4 regions of the Pantoea folii genome follow, and region 1 is predicted to be linked to each of the others. Evidence: predicted binding sites of a transcription regulator. Region 1 holds the regulator's gene; each other region holds the start of a gene.
The links. Region 1 encodes Fur, which represses iron uptake genes when iron is present. Its sites were predicted from a motif close to ATAATAATGAGAACNACTATCAA; they were not measured.

Region 1 (4,554 bases):
CGTTCTGTCTGGAAGCCGCTAACGGCGTTGAGATCGTGGTGCACATGGGCCTGGACACCGTGGCGCTGGAAGGAAAAGGCTTTACACGTCTGGTAGAAGAGGGAGCAACCGTCACTGCCGGTCAGCCGATTCTGGAGATGGATCTGGACTTCCTCAACGCCAACGCGCGCTCAATGATTAGCCCGGTGGTGGTCAGCAACAGCGATGATTTCGCCGGACTGAATCTGCTGGCCAGCGGTTCGGTGGTTGCAGGCGTCACGCCGCTGTATGAAGTGAAAAACTAAGTCCTTGTGATTTAGCCAGAAGGCAGGAAGAAATTCCTGCCTTTTTTGTTTTAAAACGACCAACAAACGGTTGTTTCCCTCCTGCGCTTTGTGGATCATACTCCGTTACTTCGTGGTACAAATCACCCGCTATTGTTTTGAGGATTTTGAGATGAGTGAGGCTGAAGCCCGCCCAACGAACTTTATTCGTCAGATCATCGACGAAGACTTGGCGAGCGGTAAGCACAGCAGTGTGCATACCCGTTTCCCGCCTGAGCCCAATGGTTATCTGCATATTGGCCATGCGAAATCAATCTGCCTGAACTTTGGTATCGCCCAAGATTATCAAGGACAGTGCAACCTGCGTTTTGACGATACTAACCCGGTGAAAGAAGACCTGGAGTTCGTTGAATCCATCAAGCGTGACGTGCAATGGCTGGGCTTTGAGTGGAGCGGCAACATTCGTTACTCCTCAGACTATTTCGACCAACTGTTTAACTACGCCGTTGAGCTGATCAATAAAGGTCTGGCTTACGTTGATGAGTTGTCGGCGGAAGAGATCCGTGAATATCGCGGCACCTTGACTGCGGCGGGTAAAAACAGCCCGTACCGCGACCGCAGCGTGGAAGAGAACCTCGCGCTGTTCCAGAAAATGCGTGATGGCGGTTTCGAGGAAGGTAAAGCTTGTCTGCGTGCCAAAATCGACATGGCATCGAGCTTCATTGTGATGCGCGATCCGGTGCTATACCGCATTAAGTTTGCCGATCACCATCAGACCGGCAGCAAGTGGTGCATCTACCCGATGTACGACTTCACCCACTGCATTTCGGATGCGATCGAAGGCATTACCCACTCATTGTGTACGCTGGAGTTCCAGGACAACCGTCGCCTTTACGATTGGGTGCTGGACAATATCACCATTCCGCAGCATCCGCGCCAGTACGAATTCTCGCGGCTGAATCTGGAATACGCGGTGATGTCGAAGCGCAAGCTGACGCAGTTGGTCACCGAGAAAGTGGTGGAAGGCTGGGACGATCCCCGCATGCTGACCGTTTCAGGTCTGCGCCGTCGTGGTTACAGCGCGGCCTCGATTCGTGAATTCTGCCGCCGCATCGGCGTGACTAAACAGGACAATATCGTTGAGATGGCGTCGCTGGAATCCTGTATTCGTGACGATCTCAATGAGAACGCACCACGCGCGATGGCGGTACTTGACCCGTTGAAAGTGGTGATCGAAAACCTGCCCGCCGGCCACGAAGAAACGCTGACCATGCCTAATCATCCAAACAAGCCGGAGATGGGCACGCGTGAAGTGTCGTTCAGCCGTGAAGTGTGGATTGATCGCGCTGACTTCCGTGAAGAAGCCAACAAACAGTACAAACGTTTGATTCTGGGCAAAGAAGTGCGTCTGCGCAATGCTTATGTGATTCGTGCTGAGCGTGTGGCGAAAGACGAAGAGGGTAACATTACCTGCATCTATGCCACTTGTGATGTTGACACCCTGAGCAAGGATCCGGCGGATGGTCGCAAAGTGAAAGGTGTGATCCACTGGGTTTCCGCCATTCATGGACTGCCAGCTGAGTTCCGTCTTTACGACCGTCTGTTCAGCGTGCCAAACCCCGCGGCGGCTGAGGATTTCCTCACCACCATTAACCCGAACTCGCTGGAGATCAAACAGGGCTTCGTGGAGTCTGGTTTGCGTGAAGCGGCCACTACCGCAGCTTATCAGTTTGAACGTGAAGGTTATTTCTGTGCCGATAGCGTCTACTCACAGCCGGGTAAATTGGTGTTTAACCGCACGGTTGGACTGCGCGATACTTTCGCGAAGATTGGCGAGTAATATCTTTCGTCAATAGCACAATATGATCATGAAAGGGCGAGCAATCGCCCTTTTTTATTGCCTGTAATTCGCCACGAGCAATTAATTATGCTGAAGGCGGCAAGCTGAGCTTGTTGTCTATTTTGCGACAATTCTGACTTTAGCAAAATTAACCCATTTGCGAGTGTGAAAAATTGTATTTCAGGTAGGCTATGCGCTCTCAACAAAGCTCTGCGGGTTATCAAAGGAAATAAAATGACAAGTCTCGCCCTGGAAGCTAAGCATAGTGTGGTGGTATTACATCAGCTTATTGAACGTGTTTTTAACCAGGTAGAAGGCAGTGATGACAGCATGGAACTGCTATTGTCACACTTTCACCCGGATTTCAAAATGGTGACGCCGCTGGGTAAGCAGCTGGATCTGAATGAGACCGAAGTGCTGTTTCGCAAACTGCACGGTCAGCGGGAAGGGCTGCGCATTGCCACCAGTGAGCATGCCATCATTTCTCAACAGAGCCAGGAAGTGACGATTCAGTATCGTGAACTGCAGATGTTGAACGGCACCCATCAAACGCGCATCTCTTTGGCTGTGCTGGATTGCAGCACCACCATTCCTCGCTGGCGCTACCTCCACGAGACCTTTATCGCTTGATAACAGGCATAAAAAAACCGGTGACCAGCACCGGTTTTTTTATATTGCATAGCACACTCAATTACTTATCGTGGAGCGTCTCGTCTTCGCGGCAGTCTCCCAGTGCACAGTGGCCGTACAAGTACAGGCTGTGGTTACTGAGTTTAATGCCATGGCGAGTGGCAATCTCACGCTGACGCGTTTCGATTGATTCATCGCTGAATTCGATTACTTTGCCACAATCCAGGCAGATCAAGTGGTCATGGTGATGCTGCTGAGTCAGTTCGAATACGGATTTGCCGCCTTCGAAGTTATGACGGGTGACGATACCCGCGTCATCAAACTGGTTAAGAACGCGATATACCGTTGCCAGGCCAATCTCTTCGCCCATATCGATCAGGCGCTTATACAAATCTTCCGCACTGACGTGATGGGACTCGGGGCCCGGTCCCTGAAGCACTTCCAAAATTTTCAATCTTGGCAGAGTGACTTTCAGGCCAGCCTTCTTCAATGCGGAGTTGTTGTCAGTCATTCGGATATTGTCCTGTTACTTTGCATGTCACTTACGGCGCAGGGGCCTTGAATGTTTAGGTCACACGTATTCTCATTTGCGTCTCATTATAGAACTCAAGCAGTGAAATGAAAACCGGGGTATCGCGCAAATCAACAAAAGTCGTAAGGATAAACATCGCCTACGTCAGCGCGGAACGGTGTGGTTTGGGTTTCCATTTCACTCAGCCTCAGTCAACAATCAGAGGAATAAGCGGATGACCATTGCGGGTATTCTACAGATTTGCGGGGAAAAGTTAAAAAACCGTAGCTATTATTTTTATAGGAAATTCCTTTGTCCCAATGTGAGCCAGCGCTCACATTGGGGAGGCGAGGCATCAGGCTTCGATGATCTCTTTTAACTGCAGCTCATCAAAAATCTGTTTCACCCAGGCATCAACACGTTCGTTGGTCAGCTCAGGTTGACGGTCTTCGTCAATTGCCAGGCCGAGGAAGTGTTTGTCATCGGCCAGACCTTTAGAGGCTTCAAAATGATAGCCCTCGGTCGGCCAGTGGCCCACGATCACCGCGCCATTTGGCTCAATGATGTCGCGAATCGTGCCCATCGCATCACAGAAATATTCTGCGTAGTCTTCCTGGTCGCCACAACCAAACAGCGCCACCAGTTTGCCATTAAAGTCGATCTCTTCCAGCGAAGGGAAGAAGTCATCCCAGTCACACTGTGCTTCGCCGTAATACCAGGTAGGAATGCCCAGCAGCAGGATGTCGAACGCTGCGAGATCTTCTTTGGTGCTCTTAGCAATGTCATGCACTTCGGCGACATCTTTACCCAGTTGTTTCTGGATCATTTTTGCAATGTTTTCAGTGTTGCCGGTATCGCTGCCGAAGAAAATGCCTACGATTGCCATGGGTTAAGTAACCTCTTAAAGCCTGATTGTGAAAGTAAGTCAATTGACTGCACATGTTAGCGAATGATAGCAGACCGTTGAAAAGGGCGGAACGAGTAAAGCCTGAACTTTGTGTTCCTGCGTGCGGTCAGCGCGCTAAGACAGTTTGAGTTGCGCCAGCAGCATTTGTTCAATCAACTCGCTGCGGCTGATGTTTTGTTGCTCGGCCAGCGTGTTCAGGGCGTCAACCGCTTCGCTGGACATTTTCAGCTCAACACGACGCAGCCCTCGCACTTTATCGCGCTTGAGCTGGTTACGTTTGTTGATACGCAACTGTTCGTCACGTGTCAGCAGGCTGGTTTTGGGTCGACCAGGACGCCGCTCGTCTGCAAAAAGATCAAGCGTGGTACGGTCTGTCTGTTCTTTTGCCATGATTTGTGAAACT
Region 2 (4,554 bases), on a different contig from region 1:
CCACTCCAGTCCAATCTCTTTGTTGAAACTGTTTTCGGCTTTCAGGTCTGGGTTACCTTGCAGATAACAGGCACCGGTGCTGGCAGCACAGCCCTGACCGTTGCTGTACAGCAGGTAGTTCGGGTTAGTCTGGTACAGGCTTGGCGCTTTATAAGCCAGGCCCGCCCCCATCTTCAGTGTGAAGTCATCACCCAAACCTTGCGACAGGTTCAGAGACGGGCTCCAGTTGTTACCCACAATCGAGTGATGATCGAAACGCAGACTCGGCGTCAGCATGGTGCTGTCGGTCAGTTCCATGTTGTCTTCAGCGAACAGCGAGAAGATTTCCGCCTGCGAATACGGGCTACGACCGGTATTCGACACGCCAGGTACAGAACCATAGTTAGCAGCCTGAGTGGTTGAAGAGGGATCCTTCATGCTCTGCTGGTTCCATTCGGCGCCCAGCGTTGCCGTCTGATTAATCAGCCACTCAAACGGAATGCTCACTTCGCTGTGCAGCAAAATATCGTCTAACTGAATGGTGTTGAAACCATCGTTAGAGAAGATACCTTCCGTACCGCCCGCCAGACCTTCATTGATACGGGTGTTACGGGTTTTCTCATAGCGCGCATAGGTATTGGTGCTGACACCGTTATCCCAGGCACCGGTCCATTTCAACGAGATATTCTGGCGATACAGGCGGTTAGTTTCATCGCCATAGAGGCTTTTCACCAGCGCACTGGTGTTGGTGTTCTGCGTATCGCCTGCGTAAAGGTTGCCTTGACGGCTGTAACCCGCTTGCAACTCCAGGGTTTGCATCGGAGCAAACGCCCAGCTAAGTAACGCATTGATATCTTTATTGACCGAGCCTTCACGACCAGAAGGATAACTGCCCGCATACGTACCGGTACGCGCTGCCGCATGACCTTCGTTGATGTCATAAGCATCGGCCTGGGTTTTCGCTAAGCCACCGTACAAGCGGAAGTTGAAGTCATCACCCAGCGGCCCTTCGAGGCTGAAGTTAGTGCGTTTGGTCGCGCCTTCCGATTTGTGTTCCGGCGCATTGAAGTAGGTATTCCACGAACCGTGCCACTGCTGATCGGTATATTTCTTGGTGATAATGTTCACCACGCCGCCTGCTGCGCCGTTACCGTAACGCACCGCGGCCGGGCCACGAATCACATCAATGCGTTCGATCATCTCTGGCGGCACCCAGTTGGTGTCACCGCGGGTATCACGCTCACCACGCCAGCCCAGACGCACCGAGTTGCGGCTGGTGATCGGCATACCATCCACCATAATCAGGGTATTTTCCGGGCCCATGCCGCGAATATCGATCTGGCGATTGTTACCGCGCTGGCCACTGGTGGAGTTACCGGTCAGGTTAACGCCCGGCATGGTGCGAATAATTTCAGAGACATCACGTGCAGGCGGATGCTTTTTAATTTCATCTGCAGTGATGGTAGAAACGCCGGGCGCCTGTAGATTCTGCTGCTGGGCGGTCACCATCAACGTGCCGCCGTTCATCGATTCGGCGTCGGTAGTGGATTGGCTGCTGGTCGTCTTGCTGGAAGTGTCTGTTGCCCAGGCGCTGCCGGAGAGCAGTGAGGCGCTCAGCCCCAGTTCAATCAAAATAGCTAATGATAATCGTGAGTAACGCGTCATTGTTTTTCATTCCTGGATGGCCAGTAAAATGCCGTTGGATTCTTAACTGGCGAGCCGGTGAGAATATCCCTGTCCTTATCGCGCCCAGTTCCAGACCTGGCAGTGCCATCCGTTGCGTAACCTTCCAGGAAGGAAAGAGTCAGGCGGAACGAGCGTGCTCTTTTGAGCGGAAACACCCTATTGCAAATGCAAATAGTTATCAATAGTATTAATTATTAATCTTATGTAAATCTTTCCCTACACAGTGACTGGCAGCCCCTATGACCTGGCGAAATGATGTAACCGGTAGCGAAGCCTGGTGGCAGGAGCAACAAACTCAGGGTATTCCGCGAATTGACCCTCAGCAGGATGGCACCTGCCTGGTGACCTTCTTCTGGCGCGATCCCCAAGGCAGCGAAAAAACGTCAGCGATTCAGCGTGTATGGATCAACATCACTGGCGTGACCGATCACCACCAGAAACGTCCACCTCAGTCATTGGTGCGCGTAACGGGTACCGATGTGTGGTACTGGCAAACTGCGCTGCCATCAAACTGGCGCGGCAGCTACTGTCTGATGCCCGATGAGCAGGCAACCGACTTTAGCGGTGAGGCGGACATGTATGCCTTGCGAAACTGGTGGCGTGACAAATTCCCCACGGCGAAGGCCGATCCCCTGAATACACTGCGCGGCTGGGCCGGTGGGCGTGGCATGGGCGTTTCGCCGCTGCATCTCCCGCAAGCCCCTGATCAGCAAATCTGGCAAGCCGTGGATGATGGCAGCGCATCGGCTGTTTCTTTGCAACAATATCAGTGGGATAGCGCGTTACTAAGTAACAGTCGCAAAGTGTGGATTTATGCCACCGGCGAATCCGATAACGCGCAACGTCCACTGGCCATTCTGCTGGATGGGCAGTTCTGGGCGAATCAAATGCCGATTGCCGGGCCATTGCAGCAACTTACTGACGCAGGGAAACTCCCACCTGCCGTTTATCTGTTTATTGACATCATCGATCGTGAACACCGTAGTCGTGAACTGCCCTGTAATCCGCAGTTCTGGCAAGCCGTGCAGCAGGAGTTACTGCCGCAGGTGGCGCAATGGGCACCCTATCGCCAACAGGCAGACAGCACACTGGTGGCTGGACAAAGTTTCGGCGGGCTGGCATCGGTGTTTGCCGCGCTGCATTTCCCGGAGACGTTTGGCAATGCGCTGAGCCTATCTGGATCATTCTGGTGGCCCGAACGTGGCAACCCATACGGCTGGCTGTTGCAGGCGCTGGATAGCGGACTGGCTCCGAAACAACCGCTGCGTTTCTGGCTGGAGGCGGGTAAACGTGAAGGCCTGATTCTGCAAGCCAATCAACAATTAGAACAAAAACTTACCGCTGCCGGTTATCAGGTGAATTACCTGCCGGTGGAGGGCGGCCATGACGCGCTATGCTGGCGCGGTGGTCTGCTCGACGGTCTGCAAGCCCTGTGGCGCAATCCGACTTAACTTCATCACGCAGGACGCAAACCGGAGCACAGATGTCTGAATCTCTGATGAACAAAACCATGACCGACCAACACACCTTGCCCTTAGTGGCAGCCCAGCCCGGCATCTGGATTGCCGACCAGCTGACCCAGCACCACAATGCTTATGCGGTGGCACACTTTGTCGAATTACGCGGCGCGATTAACAGCGACCTGCTCGCGCAAGCCATCGTGGCTGGCATGCAGGAAGCCGATACGCTGAATATGGCGTTTGCCGAAGTCGAGGGCGAAGCACTGCAGTGGCTGCAACCGCAGACGTTCAGTGCGCCAAAAATCGTGGATTTGCGCGCTGACACCGATGCCGCCACCAAAGCCCGCGCGTTAATGCGTGAAGACATGAACGGTGATCTACGCGTACTGAGCGGTGCACCTTTATGGCATCACACGCTGTATCGCATTGGCGATCAGCACTGGTTCTGGTATCAGCGTTATCACCACTTAGTGGTGGATGGTTTCAGCTTTACCGCCATCACTCGCCGTATTGCTAACCTTTACACTGCCGCCGTGCAGCAGCAAGAGGCCGAGCCGACGCCGTTTATCCCGTTTAGCGAAGTCGTTGAAGAGTACCAGCGTTATCAGGAATCCTCTTCATTCACGCGCGATGGTGATTTCTGGCGCGAAAAAGGCGCAGCGCTGCCCTCACCGGCTTCGCTATCATCGCTGCCGCTGGCGGGACAAAGCGCGACCACCGATCTGCTGCGCCACAGCGTGACGCTCGATCGCAGCACCTTCCAGAAGCTGGTTAATCAGCATCCACAATCCAGCGCTGCTGACCTGGCCTTTGCGCTGGTGGCGCTGTGGCTGGCGCGACTCAGCGGACAAAATGATTTCGCCGCTGGATTCATCTTTATGCGCCGCATCGGATCCGCCGCGCTGTGTGCCACTGGTCCGGTGATCAACGTGCTGCCGATGGCCGTGCATTACGATCCCACCCAGCCGCTGAGTGCGCTGGCTGCCCAACTGGCTGGTGAAGTGAAGAAAATGCGCCGCCACCAGCGTTATGACGCGGAACAGGTGCAGCGCGATCTCGGACGTTTGGGCGATGGTGACCCTCTGTACGGTCCGGTGATCAACCTGAAGATGTTTGACTATCAACTCGATTTTGCTGGCGTTGAAGGCATAACCCATCAGCTGGCATCAGGCCCGGTGCGCGATCTGGAAATCGCTATCTACATCAACGAACAGGGTGAACTGACGCTGGAGTTGCTGGCGAATGCGGAGCGCTATAGCGAATCGACGCTGATTCGCCACGCCAGCCGTTTTGCTTTGCTGCTGGATCAGCTGGCGGAGCAACCGCAGCGTGCGTTGGGTGAACTGGATCTGCTAACCGCAGAAGAGCACGTACAAATTGCCGGTATCAACCAGACCGCGCATCCTGTTCCGGCAGAAACGCTGGCCTC
Region 3 (4,554 bases), on a different contig from region 1:
TCTGCGGGCTTGCCTTCGGCCAAAATCTTGCCGTGACGCATGGCGATCAAATGGGTGGCATAACGGCAGGCGTGATTAAGATCGTGCAACACCACCACCAGCGTGCGGCCATGCTGCTGATTCAACTCCTGCATCAGTTCCAGCAGTTCAATCTGATGGGTGATATCCAGCCAGGTAGTCGGCTCATCCAGCAACAGCAGCGGGGTTTGCTGCGCCAGCACCATGGCAATCCATACGCGCTGACGCTGCCCGCCGGACAAGGTATCCACTGGCTGCTGCGCCAAATCCGCCACGCCGGTTGCCCGCATCGCGCTTTGCACCGCCTCTTCATCTTCACTGCGCCAGCGGCCAAACAGCGCTTGATGCGGGTAACGCCCACGTGCCACCAGTTCGGTAACGCTGATGCCCGCCGGTGCGTTGGAACTCTGCGGCAGCAGCCCAAGTCGACGCGCCACCTCTTTGGTCGGATAACGCGCTATCGCCTCACCATCCAGATACACCTCGCCTTTCAGCGGAGTATTGAGGCGGCTCAGGGTGCGCAGCAAAGTGGATTTACCGCAGGCGTTGGGGCCGATAATCACTGTCAGCTCACCTTCCGGGATCGCCACCGACAGGTTTTCTGCCACCACTTTCTTGTCGTAGCCGAGCGTCAGGCCTTCGCCATACAGCCGTGAAGGGATATCGATCATTGGCGTCGCGCCTCCCGCACCAGTAACGCAATCAGATAAAGTCCACCGAGGCTGACGGTAATTACGCCAACCGGTAATTGATAAGGCAGGAACAGATGCTGCGCAGCAAAATCGGCCGCAATCAGCAGCAGTGCGCCACACAGCGCTGCCAGCAGCAGCGCGCCTTTTTCGCCGCCGCCGAGTCGACGCGCGATCTGCGGCGCCAGCAGCGCCACAAAGGAGATCGGCCCTACCAACGCGGTAGATGCCGCCGTCAACACCACACCAATCAGCATCAGCAGCAGCCGACTGCGCTCCACCGGTACGCCGAGTGCACTGGCGGTATCATCGCCCATCTCCAGCAAACGCATGCGTCGGGTCAACAATGCCATCAGCAACAGTGACAGCAGCAATACCCCAATCACCGGCGGCGTTTTCGCCCAGGTGATGCCGTTAAGCGACCCGGCACTCCACAATCCGGCGCTGAGCGCGGATTCCAGCGAAGCACTAATAATCAGCCAGGCATTCAGCGCCATCAGCAAGGCGCGCACGCTGATACCAACAATAATCAGGCGGAAGGTTTCTACCCCGTTGCGCCAGGCAAACAGATACACCAATGCCGCCGTGCCGATACCGCCAACCAACGCTGCACCGGTCATGGCGGCGATGCCCTGATTGAACAGCACCAGCGCCACCAGCACGCCGCTATAGGCACCGGTATTGAAACCGAGAATATCCGGGCTGCCGAGCGGGTTGCGCAGCAGTGACTGGAAAATCGCGCCGCTGACGCCCAGTGCCGCGCCAATCAGCAGCGCCATTAGCACACGCGGCAGTCGCCACTCTAAAACGATCAGCTTGACGTTGCTGGCACCGTTTCCCGCCAGCACCTGCCAAAACTGCTCAGCCCCAATCGGCAATGCGCCTCGCGTCATCGCCAGATACGCCAGCAGTGCGCATCCGAGCAACAACCACGTGGTATGTAATCCAACCCGACGCGTCATAACGCACCTCGCCCGAGTTTACGGCGCACCAGCACAATCAGTACCGGCGCACCCAACATCGCCGTGACGATGGAGACGCGCAGTTCGCCCGCCACCAGCAGTCGTCCCAGAATATCCGCTGCCAGCAGCAGAATTGGGGTAATGATCGCCGTGGCGGGCAGCATCCAACGGTGATCGTTGCCGACCATCCAGCGTGCAAAATGCGGCGTCATCAGTCCGATAAAAGCAATCGGCCCCACTGCCGCCGTCGCCGCACCACACAACAACGCAATCGCCACTAAACCAAGCAGTTGCGTGCGCGCCACCCGCGTGCCCAGCGCGGTCGCCATATCGCCGCCCATGCTTAAACTGTTCAACGCCTGCGACAAATAGAGTGCCACTCCGCTGCCGATTAGCACGGCCGGGAACAGGGTGCGCAATACAGTGAAATTGCGAATATCCAGCGAGCCGCTGTGCCAGAAACGCAGATAATCATAAATATCGGGATTGAGCAGTGACAGACCAGACGTCAGGCCATCCAGCACCGCGCCCAGCGCCACGCCCGCTAACGTCAGTCGCACCGGATTGACTCGCCCGCCGCCAATCGCCCCCGTCATCGCTACCAGCAATGACGCCAGCAGTGCACCGGCAAACGCGAAGCCGAGCCAATCGAGGGGAGAATCCGCGCCAAACAGCGCAATGCCGATCACCACCGCAAACCCGGCACCTGCGTTAACGCCGAGAATGCCCGGATCGGCCAGTGGATTGCGCGTCAGGCTTTGCATCAGTGCGCCTGCTAACCCAAGGGCGACACCCGCCAGCAATCCGGCCAGAGTGCGCGGCAGGCGTGCATCACGCACAATCACGCACTCAGCGTTGTTACAGCCTGAGGTAAGAGAATGATAAACATCGGAAATGGGTATCGATTTTGCCCCCAGCATCAAGCTGAGCGCGATGAGGAGCAAGAGCAGAATCCCTGAGCCTGCTAATGCACGGATCTGGCGCATCGTTCTAAACCTTCACTGTTCAACGTCGTCGCATGCGCAACGCAATTTGATAATGGTTATCGTTATTACTCGCGTTTGCCTATGTTACCATGACTCGCCTCGCGGACGATGAGGAAAATTGGTGCAAAAAGGCGAACAAATGAACAAATCTTCCCACTTTATCGATCTCTCCCTGCTGAAAACCCATGCGGCATTTCGCGCAGTATTTATTGCCCGATTCATCTCGATTGTCGCATTAGGCATGCTCGCCGTGGCGGTGCCGGTGCAGATTCAGCAGATGACGCACTCCCCGCTTTTGGTGGGATTGGCCGTCACCCTCGCCGCATCCGGTATGTTTATTGGTCTGCTGACCGGCGGAGTGTTAGCCGATCGCTACGAGCGTAAGAAACTGATTTTGCTTGCCCGATCCACCTGCGGCTTGGGCTTTATCGCGCTGGCGATTAACGCTGCGCTGCCGCAGCCTTCACTGATTGCGGTGTATCTGCTGGGATTCTGGGATGGCTTCTTTGGCGCGATTGGCGTCACGGCGCTGCTGGCGGCCACACCGGCGCTGGTGGGGCGCGAAAACATTATGCAGGCCGGCGCCATCACCATGCTGACGGTGCGTTTTGGCTCCATCCTCTCGCCAGCCATTGCCGGACTTGTCATTGCACACGGCGGCGTGGTGTGGAACTACGGCTTAACCGCGTTTGGCACACTGATTACCGTACTGACGCTGCTGAAATTACCGCAACTCCCGCCGCCACCTCAGCCGCGTGAACATCCGCTGAAGTCGCTGGCCGCCGGGGTGCAGTTCCTGTTTGCCAGCCCGATTGTCGGTATGGTGGCGCTGATAGGTGCTCTGGTCACTCTGGCCAGCGCGATTCGCGTGCTCTACCCCGCTCTCGCACCACATTGGTCAGTGAGTGCTAACCAGCTAGGCATGCTCTACGCAGCCGTGCCGCTGGGTGCCGCCATCAGCGCGTTCACCAGCGGTAAACTGAAACATGCAGCCCGACCGGGACAGCTGGTGCTGGGCAGTGCGGTGGCCGGATTTATCGCGCTGGGATTATTCAGTCTGATGCCCAACCTGCCGCTGGCGCTGCTGTGTCTGGTGGCGTTTGGTTATTTCAGTGCCATCAACAGTCTGGTGCAGTACGCGATGATTCAACTGCTGACGCCAGACCATCTGCTGGGCCGCATTAACGGCTTGTGGACCGCGCAAAATGTCACCGGAGATGCGATCGGTGCGGCGATGATTGGGGCCATGGGATCGTGGTTATTGCCGCCACAGGCTGCCGCCGCGTTTGGTTTTGCGGCAGCGCTGTTGGGGATTGTAATGTGGTGTGTAATGGGCCGTTTACGTCGTTATGCGCCGCCAGCCCCTGAGCTGGCGGAGCAGGCATCATGATTTAACGAACAGTTTCTCCAGACGCGCCAGCAGATTGCTGGCGCTGTAGTAATCCAGACGGAACGAATCGACGCCAAGCGGGAATACCTGCTTATCCTTAACCGCCGCGTTTTGCGCGAGGAACGGATTGCCGATCACTGACTGTGTGGTTTTGTCATCAGCCGCAAACAGCAGGAAGGTTTTGCCCGTCAAACCGCTTCCCACATTCTCACCCGACAGCTGAATGATGTCTTTACGCTGGCCCATGCTGTGGCCTTGCTGCACGCTGGCGGGTGGAACGGCGAGGGTAAAGCCAAGTTGCTCCAGCAGTTTGCCCTGCGCTGACTCCGTGGTCCACACGTTGACGGCACGCCCATCGCCGTTCCACACCATGGCAGACACCGGCTGCGGCGGTAAGGTGATGGCTTTTTTCAACGCCGCTTCACGATCGTCAAACGCTTTCACTCGCTGTGCCGCCTGCGCTTCGTGGCCGGTTGCCTGGCCCAGCAGCGTCACCACATCCTGCCAGC
Region 4 (4,554 bases), on a different contig from region 1:
TATCAGGTTGGATTTTCTCATCATGATGTTTTCCTTAACTTACCAGCGATAGGACAGGGTGGCGCTTAACGAGCGGTCATAACCCGTGGTGCAGGTGGTGGTTGAGCAACTGACCCAATAATGCTTGTTAAGCAGGTTATTGGCGTTGAGCGCCACATTCATTCCATGGAGATGGGCATTGATCTGTCCCAAATCGTAGTGAATGGAGGCATCAACCAGGGTGTAGTCCGGTACTTTGATGGTGTTGTTGGTGTCAGCCCAGGTCGAGCCGACATAGCGCACACCCGCGCCTAAGCCCAGTGAAGCCAGCGGGCCACTCGCAACGGTGTAATTGCTCCAGAGAGAGGCCATGTGTTCAGGCATGGCGGTGGGCGTTTTGCCCTGTGCACCGGCCACCGTGGTCTTGCTGGTCTCAAGATTGTTCCAGCTGTAACTGGCAATCAGTTTCCAGTCATCGGTGAGGTTGGCGGTGGCTGAGGCTTCGATCCCTTTCGAGGTGACCTGTCCGGTCTGAATTTTGTTCAACGTATTGTCGGGATCGGTGGTCTGCACGTTGTCCTGCGTCAGGTCGAACCATGCCAGCGTAAACAGTGCGTCAAACTGTTCTGGCTGATACTTCACACCGACTTCCCACTGTTTTCCGGTGGTGGGTTTGTAGGCGTCACCATAGAAATTGGTGCCCAGCACTGGCGCAAACGAGGTGGCATAACTGACATAAGGTGCCACGCCGATATCCGTTATCCAGCTTAAGCCTGCCCGCCACGTAAAGCGCTGATCGTCCTGCGAAGTGTAAGTGTCGTTGAGACGGTTTTTGGTGTTCACCGAAGCCCAGTCCTGACGCGCAGAGAGGTCGAGGTTCAGATGCTGGAACAACGCGAGGCTGTTAGAGAGGTAAACGCCGGTTTCGTTAGCATTCTGCTGCGTGCTGGTATGGGGCGAGGTCGTCGGGAAGCGACCATTGCCGGTCGGCTGGTAAATATCAATGCTGCTGGCCCGGCCATAGTTCAGATAGTAATCCTCCCCGGTGTGGCGGAACGACACGCCCGCAACGCTGGAACCGTGTACGGGCCCTGCATCCCACTCGGTCTTGAGGTTGTTATCGGTGGCGAAGACTTTCCCTTTGATACCGAACTCATAGGCCACGCGATTCAGCGTGCGCATGTCCGCCGCCAGCGACGCGCCTGAAAGCGTTTGCGTCATCAGGTCGGTTTCGGTGTAGCGACTGGCAGAATGAAAGGTCCAGCGATCGCCAAAATGGTGGTCAAGTTCGTAACCCAGATTGCTCTGGGTCATATGGTTATCGAGATTGGTCCCATCAAGATAACTGTTGCGGTTAACCTGCCCGTTAGGGTTGCTGAGCAAGGTGCCATACAGCGGCAGGTAAGGGCGTGGCGGGCCAAATTTATTGCGGCTAACTGAGGCCAATACGGTCAATGAAGTGTCTGCATCGGGGCGCCAGGTCAAGGAAGGTGCCAGGTACAGGGTGTCATCCGGGACGTTGTTGAACTGGGTATTACTGTCACGCCCCACACCCACCACGCGATAGAGCAGTGTTTTATCATCGTTAAGCGGCCCGGAGGTGTCGAACTGGCCCTGCATGCGGCCATGACTGCCGGTCTGAATGGCCACTTCATGCTGTGCATTTAACGCGGGACGCTTGCTGATGGCGTTGATAATACCGCCTGGCGATCCTGCGCCATAAAGGAAACCATTCGGGCCACGCAGCACGTCCAGTTGTTCCAATCCGTAAGGTTCGTAGCGTACGTAGGACTGCTGAGTGGTGGATCGCAATCCATCCAGCAAGGTCCCGTTCAGTGTTGAATCAAAACCACGGATGTTGAAGTAGTCAAAGCGGGACGAGATCGCAGAGGTTGAGGCATACACTCCCGGTGTGTATTGCAGGGCCTGGGTGGTGCTCTGCACGTTACGATCGTCCATTTCGCTGCGGGTGATCACCGATACTGACTGGGGCGCAGCAAGAATGGATTCATTGGTGCGGCTCCCCGTTGTGCTGGTCTGTGCAACGTAGCCTTTTTCTGGTGCCGTTTTGCTGTCTGCCGTGACTTGCAAGGTATCTTCTGCCAGCGCGCAATGGGCATTAATTAACAGCGCCAGGCAGGTAAGGGGCGTGGTCCAGCGAGCCCAATTTTTATTATTGTTTTCCAAGGTATTCTCCACAATAGAAGCGACTTTTTTGTCGGCTAAAAGTGTGTCAGTGAGAATGTGGGCAGACAATCAGCAACACTTTCGCTTGCCGAACTCTTTCTTTAGAAAACATGCAAAATGAAACTTCCCGGTGTGGCCGGGAAGTCAATTTAGGGTCGGTGCTTATTTTGCTGCCAGTAGACGGTTTGCGTTTCGATATACCCATGGACAGGCATTTACAAAACGCTTACATTGAGAATGATTATCAATATCACTCATCTCAATGACAGGGTTAACTATGGATTCGCAGAAGCTTTCCGCCAGAAAGAGCAAACTTAGCCAGGGAGGTGATGGCGGAGTACAGATGTTGTTGAGGGGTGATATTTCACTTACCAGCGGCAGCGTGAATCCGCAGCACGCGATCTGGCAGGATGAGCAGCTGTTTGTGGGTCTGAAAATCATCATCATTGAAAGTGGTGAACTGTTGTGCCGCTTCCCTCAGCAGGCTGAGCGGCATATTAAAGGCCCGGCACTCTGTGCTGTATGGAGTCAGGATTTAGCGCACGCAAGTCAATGCTTACTGCCTGGTGCTGATTTGAATTACACCGCCGTGAATATCTCTACGCACTCGTTGAGCCAGCATCTTTGCGCCGACTCCATCAACACACTGACTGCAGGCATGCAGCTCGATTTGTCCGCAAATCCAGGTATGCGTATTCAGGCAACGCCGAAATGCCTGAGTGGACTGAGAGCGCAACTGTTTACCAACCCACTGCAAGGCGTTGCCCGGCAGCTGTACATGACGGGCAAGGCGCTGGAGATCGTCGCTCACACGCTGGATAGTTTGGTCAGTGAAGACATAACGTTGCAGCAATCAACGTTACGCCTGAGCTCCTGCGATATTGCCCGGCTGCATGATGTGAAAAACTTGCTCGCGGAGCACATCGACTCACCACCCTCAATTCGCGATCTCAGTGCAAAAGTTGGCCTGAACACGCGTAAACTCACCGCCGGGTTCCGACGCCTGTTTAATCAGAGCATATACGGCTATTTGCAAACGCTGCGACTCGAAACCGCCTGGCGTATGTTGTCGACGGGGGAAGCCAGCGTCTCTTCAGTGGCCTATCAAGTCGGTTATTCGCCCGCCCATTTCTCCGTCGCTTTCCGCAAAAAATATGGCTTTGCACCTAAGGATATGCGGGGCTGAAGCGGGGCAGAGCGATCTGATTGCTTAGCTTTTTAAACTGAGGAATTGAGCGGCAAATCAACCCAGGGGAGTAGGTCCAATTCTACGCCAGCCCATCCACAATGGTAATCATGGCTGTTGCCACGTTCTCACGCTGCTTTTTGGCTAACTGATACTCGTCAGAATGATAGCAGTCTAGCGCCATTTGATAATCGGGGAATTCAATGATCACATGCTTCTTAAATTCATTACCCTCAAGTGAGGTGGCATTTTCACCGCGAGCAATAAACTTCGCTTGATATTTTTTAAACGCAAGCGGTGCCAGCTCAATATAATTCTGGTACTGCTGTGCATCCTCAATATTGACGTGGGCGATCCAATAAGCAGACATTATTTTTCCTCGGCAGTCAGAATAGATTTAGCCAGCGTGGCCGCTTCTGAAAGATGCTGTTTGACGGCCTCTTGCGCGTGTTCGGCATTGTTCTCTTCAATCGCTTCATAAATACGCGACATACGCTCAAAACCTGCCACCTGACGTTCAGGGCTGCGCAGGGTCAGTGCGCGCAGTCGGCTGATACGACTATTCAGGCGCTGGACGATTTCCCACGCAATATGATGTTTTGCAATGGAAAAGAGTGCTTCATAAAAGGCCTGAGACGCTTCAACGCGTTCAATATCATCATGATCGTGCGAGGCTTTAGCAATGCGCAGGAGTTTCTTGTGCAGATTCTTTTTATCACTGCTGGTGGCTAATTTTGCGCAATCCTTCGCCGCTTCGGATTCCAGCAGGATACGAATATCGTAAATCTGCTCGGCCACTTCCCAGGTTAATATCGCCACAATCGGACCTTTTTTCGGCAGGTTTTCAATTAAACCTTCCGCTTCCAGATAGCGAATAACTTCGCGCACCACGGTACGGCTTACACCTAATTCATCACACAGTGAGCGTTCAACCAAACGGTCGCCAGCCTTAAAGTATCCGGAGATAATGGCCTGACGAACTTTGGCCAGTGCCAGTTCACGTAACGTCACCGGCGTATTTTCAATTTTTAGGGAATGACTCGCATCCATAATCGTCTCTTCGTTGAAATTTAAAAATTCAGCCTGAAGTCAATGTCATGTCCTGCAAGCGTTTTAACTATTAGCACTGTTTCCGTTCTGAAAGCAACGCCGCCTTTACTCTCTTTGCTACCACCGCCTATCGACTTCTCACCGACCCGCTC

Region 2: fes (enterochelin esterase) is a predicted target of Fur. The motif match lies at 1,831-1,853, and genes of this name have one in related genera.
Region 3: fepD (Fe(3+)-siderophore ABC transporter permease) is a predicted target of Fur. The motif match lies at 2,702-2,724, and genes of this name have one in related genera.
Region 4: AC1MDE_RS14815 (TonB-dependent siderophore receptor) is a predicted target of Fur. The motif match lies at 2,392-2,414, and genes of this name have one in related genera.

The regions. Positions count from the first base shown of each region.
Region 1 is NZ_JBWXON010000030.1:35,121-39,674, reverse strand. Features, by position in the region: gene nagE (N-acetylglucosamine-specific PTS transporter subunit IIBC) at 1-284, shown strand, start outside; gene glnS (glutamine--tRNA ligase) at 436-2,103, shown strand; gene AC1MDE_RS24820 (hypothetical protein) at 2,338-2,733, shown strand; gene fur (ferric iron uptake transcriptional regulator) at 2,795-3,244, opposite strand; gene fldA (flavodoxin FldA) at 3,600-4,130, opposite strand; gene ybfE (LexA regulated protein) at 4,266-4,541, opposite strand.
Region 2 is NZ_JBWXON010000014.1:42,287-46,840, reverse strand. Features, by position in the region: gene AC1MDE_RS16500 (TonB-dependent siderophore receptor) at 1-1,644, opposite strand, end outside; gene fes (enterochelin esterase) at 1,905-3,116, shown strand; gene AC1MDE_RS16490 (amino acid adenylation domain-containing protein) at 3,149-4,554, shown strand, end outside.
Region 3 is NZ_JBWXON010000014.1:34,907-39,460, reverse strand. Features, by position in the region: gene AC1MDE_RS16485 (ATP-binding cassette domain-containing protein) at 1-689, opposite strand, end outside; gene fepG (iron-enterobactin ABC transporter permease) at 686-1,669, opposite strand; gene fepD (Fe(3+)-siderophore ABC transporter permease) at 1,666-2,655, opposite strand; gene entS (enterobactin transporter EntS) at 2,795-4,045, shown strand; gene fepB (Fe2+-enterobactin ABC transporter substrate-binding protein) at 4,040-4,554, opposite strand, start outside.
Region 4 is NZ_JBWXON010000012.1:32,212-36,765, forward strand. Features, by position in the region: gene AC1MDE_RS14810 (ABC transporter substrate-binding protein) at 1-24, opposite strand, end outside; gene AC1MDE_RS14815 (TonB-dependent siderophore receptor) at 40-2,166, opposite strand; gene AC1MDE_RS14820 (helix-turn-helix transcriptional regulator) at 2,510-3,352, shown strand; gene AC1MDE_RS14825 (DUF1330 domain-containing protein) at 3,435-3,722, opposite strand; gene AC1MDE_RS14830 (GntR family transcriptional regulator) at 3,722-4,402, opposite strand.